Regions from separate parts of the Nonomuraea salmonea genome, predicted to be linked through region 2. Evidence: riboswitches for the same ligand, from Rfam matches in the RefSeq annotation. Region 2 holds a riboswitch; the other holds the start of a gene.
What was found. A riboswitch is a leader RNA that binds a small molecule or an ion and turns the genes downstream of it on or off. The one in region 2 is predicted to bind thiamine pyrophosphate.
Positions count from the first base shown of each region.

Region 1: linked by a shared signal. The riboswitch ahead of thiC (phosphomethylpyrimidine synthase ThiC) and the one ahead of ACFFR3_RS36240 (purine-cytosine permease family protein) in region 2 are both predicted to bind thiamine pyrophosphate.

Region 1 covers NZ_JBHMCF010000003.1:423,168-430,519, reverse strand. The annotation lists gene ACFFR3_RS03230 (FAD-dependent monooxygenase) at 1-715, shown strand, start outside; gene ACFFR3_RS03225 (AIM24 family protein) at 720-1,385, shown strand; gene ACFFR3_RS03220 (cellulose binding domain-containing protein) at 1,382-2,437, opposite strand; gene ACFFR3_RS03215 (universal stress protein) at 2,546-3,385, opposite strand; gene ACFFR3_RS03210 (hypothetical protein) at 3,395-3,745, opposite strand; TPP riboswitch at 3,836-3,948, shown strand; gene thiC (phosphomethylpyrimidine synthase ThiC) at 3,941-5,485, shown strand; gene ACFFR3_RS03200 (SDR family oxidoreductase) at 5,510-6,361, opposite strand; gene ACFFR3_RS03195 (glycine betaine ABC transporter substrate-binding protein) at 6,402-7,352, opposite strand, start outside.
Region 2 covers NZ_JBHMCF010000040.1:252,625-259,976, reverse strand. The annotation lists gene ACFFR3_RS36255 (GOLPH3/VPS74 family protein) at 1-475, opposite strand, end outside; gene ACFFR3_RS36250 (Fpg/Nei family DNA glycosylase) at 545-1,423, shown strand; gene ACFFR3_RS36245 (rhodanese-like domain-containing protein) at 1,469-1,792, shown strand; TPP riboswitch at 1,846-1,960, shown strand; gene ACFFR3_RS36240 (purine-cytosine permease family protein) at 1,951-3,288, shown strand; gene ACFFR3_RS36235 (methylated-DNA--[protein]-cysteine S-methyltransferase) at 3,257-3,826, opposite strand; gene ACFFR3_RS36230 (sensor histidine kinase) at 3,922-5,790, shown strand; gene ACFFR3_RS36225 (ATP-binding protein) at 5,942-6,364, shown strand; gene ACFFR3_RS36220 (YidC/Oxa1 family membrane protein insertase) at 6,348-6,989, opposite strand; gene ACFFR3_RS36215 (DUF6412 domain-containing protein) at 7,108-7,305, opposite strand; gene ACFFR3_RS36210 (hypothetical protein) at 7,305-7,352, opposite strand, start outside.

The DNA.
Region 1 (7,352 bases), on a different contig from region 2:
CTACCTCGGCCACTGCTTCGCCGGCTTCACCATGCCGAACATCCTCGGGCTCGCCCACGAGGGGGTGCTGTGGAGCACGCCGGGCCGGGCCGCCGTGCTCTACGCGGCGGGCGACGGCGACGAGGTGCACGGGTTCCTCAACTTCGCGCGTGAGGACCCGCCGTTCGGCGCCTTCCGCGACCCTGCCGCGCAGCGCGACCTGGTGGCCGCGACCTTCGCGGACGCGGGCTGGCGGGTGCCCGACCTGGTGGCGGCCATGCGGGAGGCGGACGACCTGTTCTTCGACACGGTCAGCCAGATCCGCATGCCGGCCTGGTCGAGCGGGCGGGTGGCGCTGGTGGGCGACGCGGCGTACGCGCCGTCGTTCCTGACCGGGCAGGGCACCAGCCTCGCGCTGGTCGGGGCGTACATGCTGGCCCGTTCGCTGGCCGTGCACCCGGGGCACGAGGAGGCGTTCGCCGCGTACGAGCGGGACACCCGCGAGTTCGTCACCCTCAACCAGGCGCACGTGGACGGCGGCGGCAGCGTGATGTTCCCCGCGACGCAGGAGGCGATGGACCGGCGCGACGCGATGCTGCGCGACCTCACCGCCGACCCCGTCCCGATGGAGCGGCCGGCCCACTCGGCGCTTACCCTGCCCGGCGTCGCGGGGGAACCGGCGGACGGCGGCGGGCGTTGGTCCTTCCATACGGTGCCCGCAGGCGAAAGGTCATGAGGACGTGCGCAGTTCGGTGTTCGGCAATCTCGGCTCCCAGCAGCTGCCGCCGGGGTTCGCCCTGGAGAACGGCAAGATGCTGCGCGTCCAGCTCCCCGACGACGTGCTGGCCAAGCAGGGGTCGATGGTCGCCTTCCAGGGGGAGATGGACTTCGACTACGAGGGCGGCGGGCTCGGGAAGCTGTTCAAGAAGGCAGTCACGGGCGAGGGCGCCGCGCTGATGCGCGTACGCGGCCAGGGCCTGCTCTACCTCGCCGACAACGCCGACGACATCCACCTGTTCTACCTGGAGAACGAGGGCATCACGGTCAACGGCCGTAATCTGCTGGCCTTCCAGCCGCAGCTGTCCTGGGACATCAAGCGGGTCCAGGGCGCGGGCATGGCGGCCGGCGGGCTGTTCAACACGACGATCACCGGCACGGGGTGGGTGGCGGTGACCACCCACGGCACGCCGGTGCTGCTCGACGCGGCGCGCATGCCGACGTTCGCGGACGGGCAGTCGGCGGTGTGCTGGAGCACCTCCCTGCAGGTCGGGGTCAACCGGACGATGAAGGTGGGCGCGCTGATCGGCCGGGGGAGCGGTGAGGCGATGCAGCTCGCGTTCAGGGGTCAGGGGTTCGTGCTGGTGCAGGCCAGCGAGGGCGCCCCGGTGATCAAGGCGCAGTCCTAGATCGCGCAGGTGGGCGTCGGGGCGGTGCCGGCCCCGGTGGACGAGCCGAGGAAGCCGAACGTGGTGGACGCCCCCGGCGCCAGCGAGCCGTTCCATGCCGCGTTCCGCACGGTCACGGACGAGCCGTTCGCGCTCAGTGTGCCGCCCCAGAGCTGGGTGACGCGCTGACCGTCGGCGTACGTCCAGCTCACCGTCCAGCCGCTCATCGGCGCGGCGCCGGTGTTGGTGACGGTCACCTCGCCCTGGAAGCCGCCCTGCCACTGCCCGGTCGTCTTGTACGCGGCCGCGCAGTCACCGGCCGGCACGGTGGGTGTCACGGTGGGTGTGACGGTGGGCGTGACGGTGGGGGTCGGGGTGCCCGCGAGCGCCTCGACCAGGGCCGGGTACCACTTGTCGGACATCTTCTGGTCACCGGCCGCGTTCGGGTGCACGCCGTCGTAGGTGTCGGTGGCGGTGTTGAAGCCCGTCCACTGGTCGACCACGGTGATCGGCGACTGGCCGGTGGAGGTCGCGGCGGCCCAGGCGGGGATGGCGTCGTTGAGGGCCACGGTGCGCCGGCCGCAGTCGGGGCAGGTGGCCGGGTTCATCGGGATGATCTCAGCGACCAGGATCCGCATGTTCGGGTTGCTCGCCCGCATCTGGTTCACCAGCGTGGTGAACGCGCCGAGGATCGTCGCGGGCGCGATGTTGCTCCACACGTCGTTGGTGCCCAGGTGCATGAGCACGACGTCGGGCCGGGTGGCCGCGAGCCAGCCGGGCAGCATGTTCTGGTTCGCGATGTTGGTGGCGAGATAGCCGCCGTGGCCTTCGTTGTCGCCGTCGTGCGCCACCCCGCAGCCCTGCGGCGGCAGCGTGCCGACGAAGTCGATGTTCGTGTGGCCGGTGCTCTGCAGCCGGTTCCACAGCATCGCCCGCCAGCAGCCGGGGGAGCCGGTGATCGAGTCGCCGAGCGGCATGATGCGTACGGCCGCCGCCTCGGCCGGCGTCGTCGCGAACAGCACGGCCGCGATCACGGTCACCATCCCCGCCAGCACGGCGCCGATTGCGCGCATCGTCCGATCTCCCGTCGTCAGCCTGCGCAGATCGTAAGGAGCGGCAGGCGGAACGGGGAAGCTGAAGGTCAGGACCGCGGGCATGAGCTGCGGGGACGCATGTAACTTTCAGGCGGCGGCGCGTACCACCGCCAGCGGGCAGGGCGCATGGTGCAGCATGGCCTGGCTGATGGATCCGATGAGCATGCCGGCGAGCTGTCCGCGCCCGCGCGAGCCCACCACCAGCAGCTCGGCCCCGGCCGCCGCCTCCTTCAGCACGTCCACAGGATGTCCGTGCACGATCTCGGCGACGGCCTCGACGCGGGGATGCCGGGCGCGGTACGGCGACAGCGCCTCGTGCAGCGCCCGCAGGTGGCCCTGCTCGCTCTCGGGGTCGGCCGGCCCGAAGCCGCCCGGCTGGGGCCAGGCCCACGCCTGGACCACCCGCAGCCGCGCCCCGCGCAGCTCGGCCTCGGCGAAGGCGAACTCCAGGGCCTGCTCGGCGCACTCGGACAGGTCGGTGCCCGCCACCACCTCGCCGGGCGTGGCGGGGCGGTCGCGGACGAGGACGACGTTCGTCTCGGCGTGCGCGACGACCCCGTACGCGACCGAGCCGACCAGCAGCCCGCGCACGCCGCCGATGCCGCTGCTGCCGACGACCAGCAGCTCGGCGTCGGCGGCGGCCTTGAGCAGGGCCGCGCGGGGATCGCCGGGGAGCAGGACGGTCTCCACACGCACCTGGGGCCGCTCGCGCAGCGCGCGGTCCTTGGCGGAGGTGAGCACGGTGCGCGCTTCCTCGCGCATCCACCGCGCCACCTCGGCGTAACGGACGGGCTGGTCCTCCTCGCACACCCACTTGGGCACGACGTGCGCGACGGTCAGCGGAACCTGGCGCAGCACGGCCTCGGTGGCGGCCCAGCCGGCCGCCTCCAGGCCGGCACGGGAGCCGTCCACACCTACGATGATCAACTCGGCTCCTCAGGACGCGGTGTAGCACTCCACCTCGGCGCGGCGGAACGACAGTCCCACGGCCTCGGAGTCGCGGACGCACGCGCGCTCCGCCTTGCTGAGCTTGAGCGTGCCGCAGACGGTCACGCCGGAGTAGGTACGGCAGTCGAGCGACGGATCGGTACGGCCGACGCGATAGAGCTCTCTGACGTTCTTGCGGCACTTGGCCTTACCGGTATCGGAGTAGCGGCACTGGGCCAGCAGGGTGTCGAACTGCTCCTGGCTGACCTCGTGCTGTTGCATGCCGTCCCCGGCGGCGGCGGTGGCGCCGGATGCGGCCATCACGACGAGTAGTCCTGCGACAGCGGCGATTCTCATCATGTTTCCCCTGATGGGGTCCGTACCGCTGAGAAGCCCCGCCAAACCTTTTCGCCCTGGTTTGGGATCCAGCCCCGCGTGGGTACGATCACCGCCGTCCAACGCGGGAGCCCGGTGGAGACCGGGCTGAGAGGACGGCTGCCAGCCGCCGACCGCCAGAACCTGCTCCGGGTAATGCCGGCGAAGGGAGTTTGCGCGATGACTGACGCGCGCTTTTCCAAGATCTACAGCGGCGAGCTGCGGGTGCCGATGCGGCAGGTGAACCTGTCGAACGGCACGGCGGTGACGCTGTACGACACCTCGGGCCCGTACACCGACCCCTCCTACGAGCCCGACCTGCGGCGGGGCCTGCCGCGCCGCCGGGCCGAGTGGATCGAGGAGCGGCGGGCCGCCGGGCACCCGGTCACCCAGGTCGGCTGCGCGCGGCGCGGGCTGGTGACCAAGGAGATGGAGTTCGTCGCGGTCCGCGAGGGCGTCTCGCCGGAGTTCGTACGGGACGAGGTCGCGGCCGGCCGGGCCATCATCCCCGCGAACGTCAACCACCCCGAGACCGAGCCCATGATCATCGGCCGCAACTTCCTCGTGAAGATCAACGCCAACATCGGCAACTCCGCGGTCACCTCCTCCATCGAGGAGGAGGTCGAGAAGATGACCTGGGCCACCCGCTGGGGCGCCGACACGATCATGGACCTGTCCACCGGCGACGACATCCACGAGACCCGCGAGTGGATCCTGCGCAACTCCCCGGTCCCGGTCGGCACCGTGCCGATCTACCAGGCGCTGGAGAAGGTCAAGGGCCGGCCGGATGAGCTGTCGTGGGAGGTCTTCCGCGACACCCTGATCGAGCAGTGCGAGCAGGGCGTGGACTACGTGACCGTGCACGCGGGCGTGCGGCTCGCGCACGTGCCGCTCACCGTGCGCCGCAAGACCGGCATCGTCTCGCGCGGCGGCTCGATCATGGCCGCCTGGTGCCTCGCGCACCACCGCGAGAGCTTCCTGTACGAGAACTTCGCCGAGATGTGCGAGATCCTGGCCCGCTACGACGTGTCGTTCTCGCTCGGCGACGGCCTGCGGCCCGGTTCGATCGCCGACGCCAACGACGAGGCCCAGTTCGCCGAGCTGCGCACGCTGGGCGAGCTGACCGTGATCGCGCGCGAGCACGACGTGCAGGTCATGATCGAGGGCCCTGGACACGTGCCCATGCACAAGATCAAGGAGAACGTCGACCTGCAGCGCGAGCTGTGCGACGACGCCCCCTTCTACACCCTCGGCCCGCTCGTCACCGACGTCGCGCCCGGCTACGACCACATCACCTCGGGCATCGGGGCCGCCATGATCGGCTGGTTCGGCACCGCCATGCTCTGCTACGTCACCCCCAAGGAGCACCTCGGCCTGCCGGACAAGGACGACGTGAAGACCGGCGTGATCACGTACAAGATCGCCGCGCACGCCGCCGACCTGGCCAAGGGGCACCCGAAGGCGCAGGAGTGGGACGACGCGCTGTCCGACGCGCGCTTCGAGTTCCGCTGGGAGGACCAGTTCGACCTCTCGCTCGACCCCGACACGGCCCGCGCCTTCCACGACGAGACGCTGCCCGCCGCGCCCGCCAAGACCGCGCACTTCTGCTCGATGTGCGGCCCCAAGTTCTGCTCGATGCGGATCAGCCACGACATCAGGCGGGCCGGTTTCGAGGAGAAGGCCGCCGAGTTCCGTCGCCTCGGCGGCACGATCTACGTGGAGTGACGCCACCAAGTGCCCAGGCCGCGGCTAGCCGGGGAGCGTCTCGCCGCCGATCGGGGCCAGCACCTCGCCCGTGTAGTACGAGGACAGCCGGTCGGAGGCGAAGAACACGTACGAGGGGGCGATCTCGTCCGGATGGGCGGGTCGCCCCATCGGCACCTGCTGGCCGAACTTCTCCACCTTCTCCTCCGGCATCGTGGCCGGGATGAGCGGCGTCCACACCGGGCCAGGCGCCACCGCGTTGACCCGGATGCCCCGCTCGACCAGGTTCTGGGCCATGGAGTAGGTGAAGGCGTTGATCGCGCCCTTCGTGGCGGCGTAGTCGATGAGCGACTTGTTGCCGCGCAGGCCGTTGATCGACGAGGTGTTGATGATGGCCGCGCCCTCGCGCAGGTGCGGGAGCGCGGCCTTCATGACGCGGAAGTAGCTGTGGATGTTGACGGCGAACGTGTGCTCCCACTGCTCGTCGTCCAGCTCCTCGAGGCCGCTCACCGGCTGCTGGTAGGCCACGTTGTTGACCAGCACGTCCAGGCCGCCCAGCTCGGAGACGGCCTGCTCGACGACCGACGCGCAGTGCGCCCGGTCGGCCAGGTCGCCGGGCAGAGTCACGCAGCGCCGCCCGGTCTCCTCGACCAGCTTGCGGGTGTGCGCGGCGTCCTCGTGCTCGCTCAGGTACGCGATCGCGACGTCCGCGCCCTCCTTGGCGAACGCCACGGCGACCGCCCGGCCGATGCCCGAGTCGCCGCCCGTGATCAGGGCCTTCTTGCCGGCGAGCAGGTCGCGGCCGACGTAGTCGCGCATCTCGTCGCGCGGCTCAGGGGCCATCTCGCCGGTGCTGCCCGGGTACGGCTGGTTCTGCGGTGGTGGTGTGTGCGACATGCCTTGCGGGCTGCCCGTGGTCAGGTGGGGCTAACGCCCGTCATCGGACGAACCCCTCCGACCTGAGCCAGTCGCGGGCCACCAGCGCGGGCATGCCGCCGTCCACGTCCACCTGCGCGTTCAGGTCCCGCATGACGTCGTCGGTCAGCTTCGCGCTGATCGGCGCGAAGATCTTCGCGATCTCCGGGTGCGCGTCGGCGAGCTGCCTGCGCATCGTCACCGCCGCGTTGTACTGCGGGAAGAAGTGCCGGTCGTCCTCCAGCAGCACCAGGTCCAGCGCCTTGACCCGGCCGTCGGTGGTGGTCATCATGCCGAGCGTGCACTGGCCGCTGGCCACCGAGTTGTAGAGCACGCCGACCGACACCCTGCGCACGTTCGCCCTCGGCACCTCCTCGCCGTACGTCAGGCCGTAGCCCTTGAGCATGCCGAGGAAGCCGTCGTCGCGGCCGAACGTCTCGTGGTCCACGCAGAACGTGCGCTGCGCCACCGGCACCTCGGGGATGTCGGAGATCTTCGACAGGCCCCACTTCTCGGCCGACGCCCGCGTGACGCCGATGGCGTAGCTGTTGTTCAGCGGGGCGGGCGGCAGCCACACGATGCCGTTCTCGCGCAGGTCGAGGTCGCGTACGGCCTCGTACTGCGCCTCCGCGCCCTGGACGGGCTTCTGCTGCCCCAGGTAGGTGATCCAGCCGGTGCCGGTGTACTCCCACATCAGGTCGGTGCCGCCGCGGATGAGCGAGGCGCGGGCGTTCACGCTGCCCTGGACGTTCGTCCTGTCCTCCACGTCCGCGCCCGCCGCGGTGAGGGCGAGCACGGCGATCTTGCCGAGCACGAGCTGCTCGGTGAACTCCTTGGACGTCACCCGTACGCGCTGCCCTTCGAGCCCGGGCACCGGGCGGATGCCGCCCGGCTCCACCGGCGGCACGAACGACGACGCCGGCCGCAGCCCGCAGGCCACGACGCAGACCATGACCGCAACGGCCGCCAGGAA
Region 2 (7,352 bases):
TGGCCAGCGCGATCAGGGCGGTCGTGCGGGGGTCGGGGGTGGCGCCTGCGAGCACGGCCGTCATCCGCTCCCTGATGTCGGCCTCGACGGCGGAGTCCAGCTCGGGCCAGCGGGTGACCGTGAAGATGCCGAGCGCCTTGGTGCGCTCTCTGGCCAGCACGCCGGTGTTGGCCAGGCGGGTGAGCAGGCGGTCGCGCAGGTCGTCCGTCTGCAGCTTGCGCACCCACCACTCCGGGGTGCGCGCCTTGTCGTTCGCGATGCGTTCCAGCGCGGCGTCCAGCTCCCGGTCGCCGACCGGGTCGGGCGTGGCGACGGCCAGCTTCTTGCCGTCCTTGGTGACGCGGCCGGCCAACGCCAGCTCGGCCAGGATGCCGCCGGAGAGCGCCAGGTCGAGCGTGGCCGCGTTGATGAGGAGCTTGCCCTTGTCCTCGCTGAGTGCCAGGAGGAGGAGCTCTTCTGCGATCGTCACGGTCATGCACTTGACCCTAACGACCCGATGGCTCCCGTTCTGGGGACAGTTCCGTGCGGGCCGTACTCTGGGGGCATGCCCGAACTTCCCGAAGTCGAGTCGCTCACCCACTTCCTGCGTGAGCGGGCCGTGGGCCGCGCGATCGCGGGGATCGACGTGGTGGCCATCCAGGCGCTCAAGACGTTCGACCCACCCGTCACCTCGCTCGGCGGGCTGACCGTCACCGGTGTGAGCAGGCACGGCAAGTTCCTCGACCTCGACTGCGACGGGCTGCATCTGATCATCCACCTGGCCCGCGCCGGGTGGCTGCGCTGGCGCGACGACCTGTCGGGGGCCAAGCCGGTGCGGCCGGGGAAGGGGCCGCTGGCCGTACGCGTGCGGCTGGCGCCCGACGACGAGGGGCTGGCGCCCGGGTTCGAGCTGACGGAGGCGGGGACGCAGAAGCGCCTCGCCGTCTATGTCACGAAAAATCCGGACGAGGTGCCCGGCATCGCCGCCCTCGGCCCCGACCCGATGGCCGAATCGTTCACCGTCGAGGCGCTCAAGCGCATCGTGGGCGGCAAGCGCACCCAGATCAAGGGCCTGCTGCGCGACCAGAAGGTGATCGCCGGCATCGGCAACGCCTACTCCGACGAGGTGCTGCACGCCGCCAAGATGTCGCCCTTCAAGATCGCCGCGACGTTGACCGACGCGCAGCTCGCCGACCTGCACGAGGCCATCGTGACCACGCTGCGCGACGCGGTCGAGCGCGCGCACGGGCTCGCGGCCAAGGATCTCAAGGCGGAGAAGAAGTCGGGGCTGCGGGTGCACAACCGTGCGGGGCAGCCGTGCGACGTGTGCGGCGACACGATCAGGGAGGTCTCGTTCGCCGACTCCTCGCTGCAGTACTGCCCGACCTGCCAGACCGGCGGCAAGCCGCTGGCCGACCGCCGCCTGTCCAAGCTGCTCAAGTAGGTGCGGGCGTCCGGTGCACGGCTTCGGGCACGCCATGATGGAGTCATGACCGTTCCTGAGATCGAGGCCAGTGCCGTGCCCGCAGACGCTTACCTGCTCGACGTCCGCGAGCAGGACGAATGGCTGGCGGGCCACGCGCCGCAGGCCGTCCACATCCCCATGACGCAGATCCAGGGCCGGGTGGAGGAGGTCCCCGGCGACCGCACGGTCTATGTCGTCTGCCGGGTGGGCGGCCGGTCGCTGCAGGTCGCCGCGTGGCTCAACCAGCTCGGACGCGAGGCGGTCAACGTCGGCGGCGGCATGCAGTCGTGGGAGGCCGCGCAGAAGCCGATGGTCAGCGAGACGGGCCAGGAGCCTTTTGTGGCGTAAGTCGCCCACTATGGCGATTTGACCCTCTCTAAGGCAAGATAAGGGCGCAAACTACAGATCGTCGCGGGAGCTCGGGGTCGCCGGGCTGAGAGGGCAGCAATGCATCCGCTGCCGACCGCCTGAACCTGTCCGGGTAATGCCGGCGTAGGGAGTGTGCGATGTCGCACGGCGTCGAAGAAGTTCCGCTGACCCTCGAAGGCGAGGCGCCCAAGACCCTGGGCGTGCTCGATCAGGGCGCGCTCTGGGCCAACCTCGGGGTCAGCCTCCTCGGCTTCTCCGGAGCGCTGCTGCTGCTCGACCCGCTGGGCAATGCGCCGCTCACCCTCGCGGCGGCGCTGGTCGCCACCGTGGTGGGCAGCCTGATCGGCACCGCCATGGTGGGCCTGTCGGCCATCCCGGGCACGCGCACCGGCAAGCCGGCCATGGTGCTGCTGCGCGGGCTGTTCGGGGCCAGGATCTCCTACGTCCCGACCTTGCTGAACATCATCCAGATGATCGGCTGGGGCGCCTTCGAGCTGTGGGTGATCGCCAAGGGGGCCGGCGCGATCTTCCCGTCGGTGCCGTACCAGGTGTGGGTGCTCGTCGCGGGCGTCCTGACGGCGGCGCTGACCGTCTGGCCGCTCGGCTCGATCCGGCTGCTGCGCCGCTACGTCACCGTCGGCGTCATCGTGGCGATGGTCTGGTTCGCGGTGTTCTTCCTGCGCGAGGCCCCCTCACCCGAGGGCGGGAGCTGGACGGCCTTCCCCGCCGCCGTCGACTACGTGATCGCGCTGTCGGTGTCGTGGGTGCCGATGGCGGCCGACTTCGCCCGCCACTCGCGGTCGGGACGCGCCGCGTTCACCGGCGTGGTCGGCGGCTACACGCTGGCCCAGGTGGCCTGCCTGGGGCTCGGCGTCTACGCGGTGGCCCTGGCGGGCGCCGACGGCGTGCTGGCCGACGCGACGTCGGTGTTCACGCCGTTCGTGGCGGTGCCGCTGGGCGCGCTGTTCTTCGGCATCCTGGTGCTGCGCGAGACCGACCAGTCCTTCGCCAACGTCTACTCCACCACCATGTCGCTGCAGAACCTGATGCCGCGGGTGGACCGCCGGATCCTCTCGACCGCCATCGGCGTGGTGACGGTCGTGATCGCGCTCTTCGCGGACGTCAACTCCTACGGCGTGTTCCTCGGCGTGATCGGCGCCGTGTTCGTGCCGATGTTCGCGGTGCTCGCGGTCGACTACTTCGTGCTGCGCCGCGGCGAGGGCTGGAACACCGCCGAGGACGCACCGTCGCGCTGGTCGATGCTGGTGCCCTGGGCGCTGGGCTTCGCCGCGTACTGGCTGACCACCTCGACGCCGACCTTCCCGCAGTGGGACGCGCTCTGGACGGGCGTGCGCGAGGCGCTCGGCTTCGTGCGTCAGTCGTGGATGAACGGCGCGCTCGGCGGCGCCTTGGTGGCGGCGCTGGTGACGCTGCTCATCGGGCTCATCCAGCGGTCGCGCGCTGCTCGACGTTGAGCAGGTGCTGCTTGGCGGCGGCGCCGCCGGCGTAGTCGCCGAGCCCGCCGTCCTCGCGCAGGACCCGGTGGCAGGGCACGATCACGCAGACTGGGTTGGAGGCCAGCGCGTTGCCGATCGCCCGCAGCGCGCGCGGCCTGCCGATGCTCTCGCCGATCTCCTCCAGCGTCGTGGTCGTGCCGTAGGGGACCGCCATGGTCTTCTGCAGCACCGTACGGGCGAACGGCGTCGCCAGCGTCAGGTCGACCGGCGTGGCGAACGTCCGCAGCCGCCCCGAGAAGTAAGCGTCGAGCTCTCTGCGCACCGGGTCGAGCCGCCGCGCGTCGGGCCCGATGAACCGCCCCACGTGCCGGGTGATCAGCTCGAACACGTCGTTTTCCGCCTCGAAGCTGCACGCCGCGATGCCTTTGCCGGTCACCGCCAGCACCATCCTGCCCACCGCGCCGTCGTAGGTGCCGAACGCGATGTCGGGTGGTGTCTCACCCCGATAGGTGCTGGAGGTCACCCGCAGCAGGGCATCGAGATCGTTGCTCGACATACCCCTCACCCTCCCACCTGCCGGGAATCACCGTGACCGCAGCGTATCGGACGGATCGCCCGACGCACCCACCGCGCCACGTGCACTATGGAGTAGTGGGGGACGAATGGGCCGGTAGTGACGATGAGATCGCTCGTGCGGCGCTCGCCAGCTCGCCCAACGCCATCGTGGCGCTCGACCGCGACCAGAGCGTGCTGGTGTGGAACGCCGCCGCCGAGCGCATGTTCGGCTGGAGCGCCGACGAGCTGCTCGGCCGCCGGGCCCCGATCGTGCCGGACGAGCTGGGCGCCGAGCACAACGCGGTGCTGGAGCGCGTACGTACGGGAGAGCCCGTGTCGCTGCGCACCAAGCGCCTCCACGCCGACGGCCGGGTGCTCGACCTGCGGGTGGACATCAGCGCCCTGCGCCTCGGCAGCGCCGTCGCCGGTTACGTGTGCGCCTACCACCCGGCCAGGGCCGACGAGATGGCCGAGCACCGCATGGCGCGCCGCGCCCGGCTGGTCGCCCGCCTCACCGACGTCGTGGGGGACATCAACTCCGACCTTGAGCTGTCGGCCGTGCTCGACCGCATCTCGGCCAGCCTGACCGAGCTGACCGGGGCGGACGCGGGCGGGTTCGTGCTCATCGAAGGCGAGCGGCTGCGGCTGGTCAGCACGTACGAGCTGCCGGAGGCGATCAGGGGCACCACCACCGACCTGCGGACGAGCCTGGTGGACAAGCTCTTACGCACCGGCAAGACCGTGATGCTGGAGTCCCACGGGCTCGACGACCTGGTGTGGGCCAAGCTCAAGGGCCTGCACACGATCGCGCTGGGGCTCGCCGCGGTGGGCGGGCGGCCGTACGGCGCTCTCTATGCCCTGTTCGCCCGCCGCAACCCAGGACACCTGGAGCTGGAGCTGCTGGAGCTGCTGGCCGGGCACGCCGGCATCGCGGTCGGCAACGCGGTCGCCTACCAGGAGGCGGTGCGGCAGCGGGCGCACGAGCGGGCCGTGTTCGACGCCAGCGCCGACGGCATCGCCGTGCTCGACCAGGACGGCCTCGTGGTGCGCTGGAACCCGGCCGCCGCCGAGCTGACCGCGCTGCCCGCCGAGTCCGTGATCGGCGGCCCGCCGCCATTCCCGCTGCCCAAGGCCGGCGAGAAGGGCACCTTCCAGCTCGACAACGGGCGCTGGCTCGACGTGGTGAGCGCGCAGATCGAGGAGACCGGCGAGGTGGTCGTCGACTTCCGCGACGTGACCGCCGCCAAGGAGCTGGAGGAGGCCAAGGACCTGTTCCTCGCCACGACCAGCCACGAGCTGCGCACGCCGATCACCATCGTGCGGGGCTTCGCCAGCACGCTCGACTCGCGCTGGGACGACATGAGCGACCCCGCGCGCCGCTCGGCCGTGCACACGATCGCCGAGCGCGCGAGGTCGCTGGGCGTGCTCATGGACCACCTGCTGCTCGGCGCGCGGGCCGGCGCCGACGAGCTCAAGGTGCGCATCGAGGAGTTCGACCTGGGGGAGCGCATCGTGGCGGCCACGCTGGGGCTGCCCGAGCTGTCGGACCGGCACCGGGTCGAGGTGGACGTGCCCGAAGGGCTGCCGTACGTGCTGGGCGACGCGCTGGCCACCGACATCCTGCTCGGGCAGCTGCTGGAGAACGCGTTCAAGTACTCGCCCAAGGGCGGGCTGATCAGCGTGGCGGCCTGGCCGGAGGACGACAACGTGGTCGTCGTCGTGGACGACGAGGGAGTCGGAATCGCCCCGCCTGACCGTGAGCGGGTTTTTGAACGCTTCGTCCAGGTGGACAGCGGCGACCGGAGACGGTTTGGTGGAGTGGGGCTCGGTCTCTACATCGTCCGCAGTCTCGCCAGGGCACAGGGAGGAGATGTCAGCGCTCATTCGCGACCAGGAGGAGGCACCAGAATGCGGCTCGTATTGAGGGGCTCTTCCACTATCGGATCCGACACACCGATGCGGTAACGAGGTGGTCACGGTTGCGCTGATCTATCTTCCAATGTGTACAAGCTGTGATCGAGATGCGGTTTCTGGGATCGAGTAACGGGGCATTTCGGTCGTACCGGGGAGTGTTCCCGCGGGGGGCACAGGGAACGGGGAGGTGGGTGTGTCAAGCGTGGTGCTGCTGCCGTACGCGCCGTCCAGCGTTGCCGTCGCCCGCCAGCGTCTGAGCACTGATCTGCAGGACAGTGGGGTCTTCACCGCGGCCATCGACGATGCCGTGCTCGTCGTGAGCGAGCTTCTGAGCAACGCGCTGCGGCACGCTCATCCGCTGCCGTCGGGCATGGTGCGGGTGGCGTGGCTGCGCAGCGACGATCACATCGAGGTGGCGGTCAGCGACGGGGGCGCCGCGACCGAGCCCCGTGCGGGCCGGCCGACGCTGTCCTCGCTCGGGGGCCGGGGGCTCGGCATCGTGGAATATGTCGCCGAGAGCTGGGGGGTGCGGCACGACGGCGACACGACGACCGTGTGGGCGATTCTGCCCGCGCCAAGCAAAAGTGTGAACGGGCAGGTCGCGGCCCTCAGAGAGGCCGGCTAGCCAGCACGGCGCGCTCGCTCACGGCCCACGCCGTCGAGACGAGCAGATAGAGGCCGGCGGCCAGCGGCAGCACGAGCGCGGCCAGCGCCGAGCCGTACGGCAGCAGCCGCATGATCCGCTTCATGGCCTCCGGCTGCTCCTCGGCGACCTTGATCTGCCGGGCCGAGAGCCACGCCACCGCTGTGACCAGGGCGATGACCAATACAAAGACCAAAACCGGGGTGCTGACCAGACCGAAATGGGCGACCACGCCGGCCGCCTGCTCCCCCAGCGGCGTCCCGAACAACGTGTGCCCCGCGAGCGCGGTCGGATGCGTGGCCACCCGGTACATCAGCCACAGGAACGGCAACTGGGCCAGCATCGGCATGATCCCGGCAAACGGTGACGTGCCCTCCTTGGCGTAGAGAGCACTCAGCTCCTTGCTCAGGCGTTCAGGGTTGCGGCCATGGCGCTCACGCAGCGCGCGGAGCTTGGGGGCGAGCCGTTCGCGGATCTTCGCCGTACGGGCCTGGCGGACGTTCAGCGGCAGCAGCAGAAGGCGTACGGCGAGGGTGAACAGCACGATGCCGAGGGCGGCACTGCCGCCGGAGACGTGAATGACGAACGTGACGAGAGAATCGATCATGAGCCCTGTTCCCTGCTAGAGAGGCGTGATGACGACGGGCTCGCTCGTCATGGCCGAGGGAGCCCCGCTTCGACGGGGGCTCGTAAGGAAGCCCCGCGTCCAGGAAAAGCGGGGCGCGCTAAGGGGCGCGGGGACGCGGCCGCCCGGCCGCGTCGGGGTCGCGCAGCCGCTGGAAGGCCGTGCGGCGCGCGTAGGACAGCGGGAAGCCCACCGGCTCCCCGAGAAGGACGGGCAGCAGCGTGGCCGCCCACGTGGCCAGCAGCAGGATCGCCATCATGGTGATCCCCACCAGCCACGGGTCGAACAGCAGCTGCATCAGCTGGAGCGGGACGTCTTACCGACGACGGTGACCGCGACGAACAC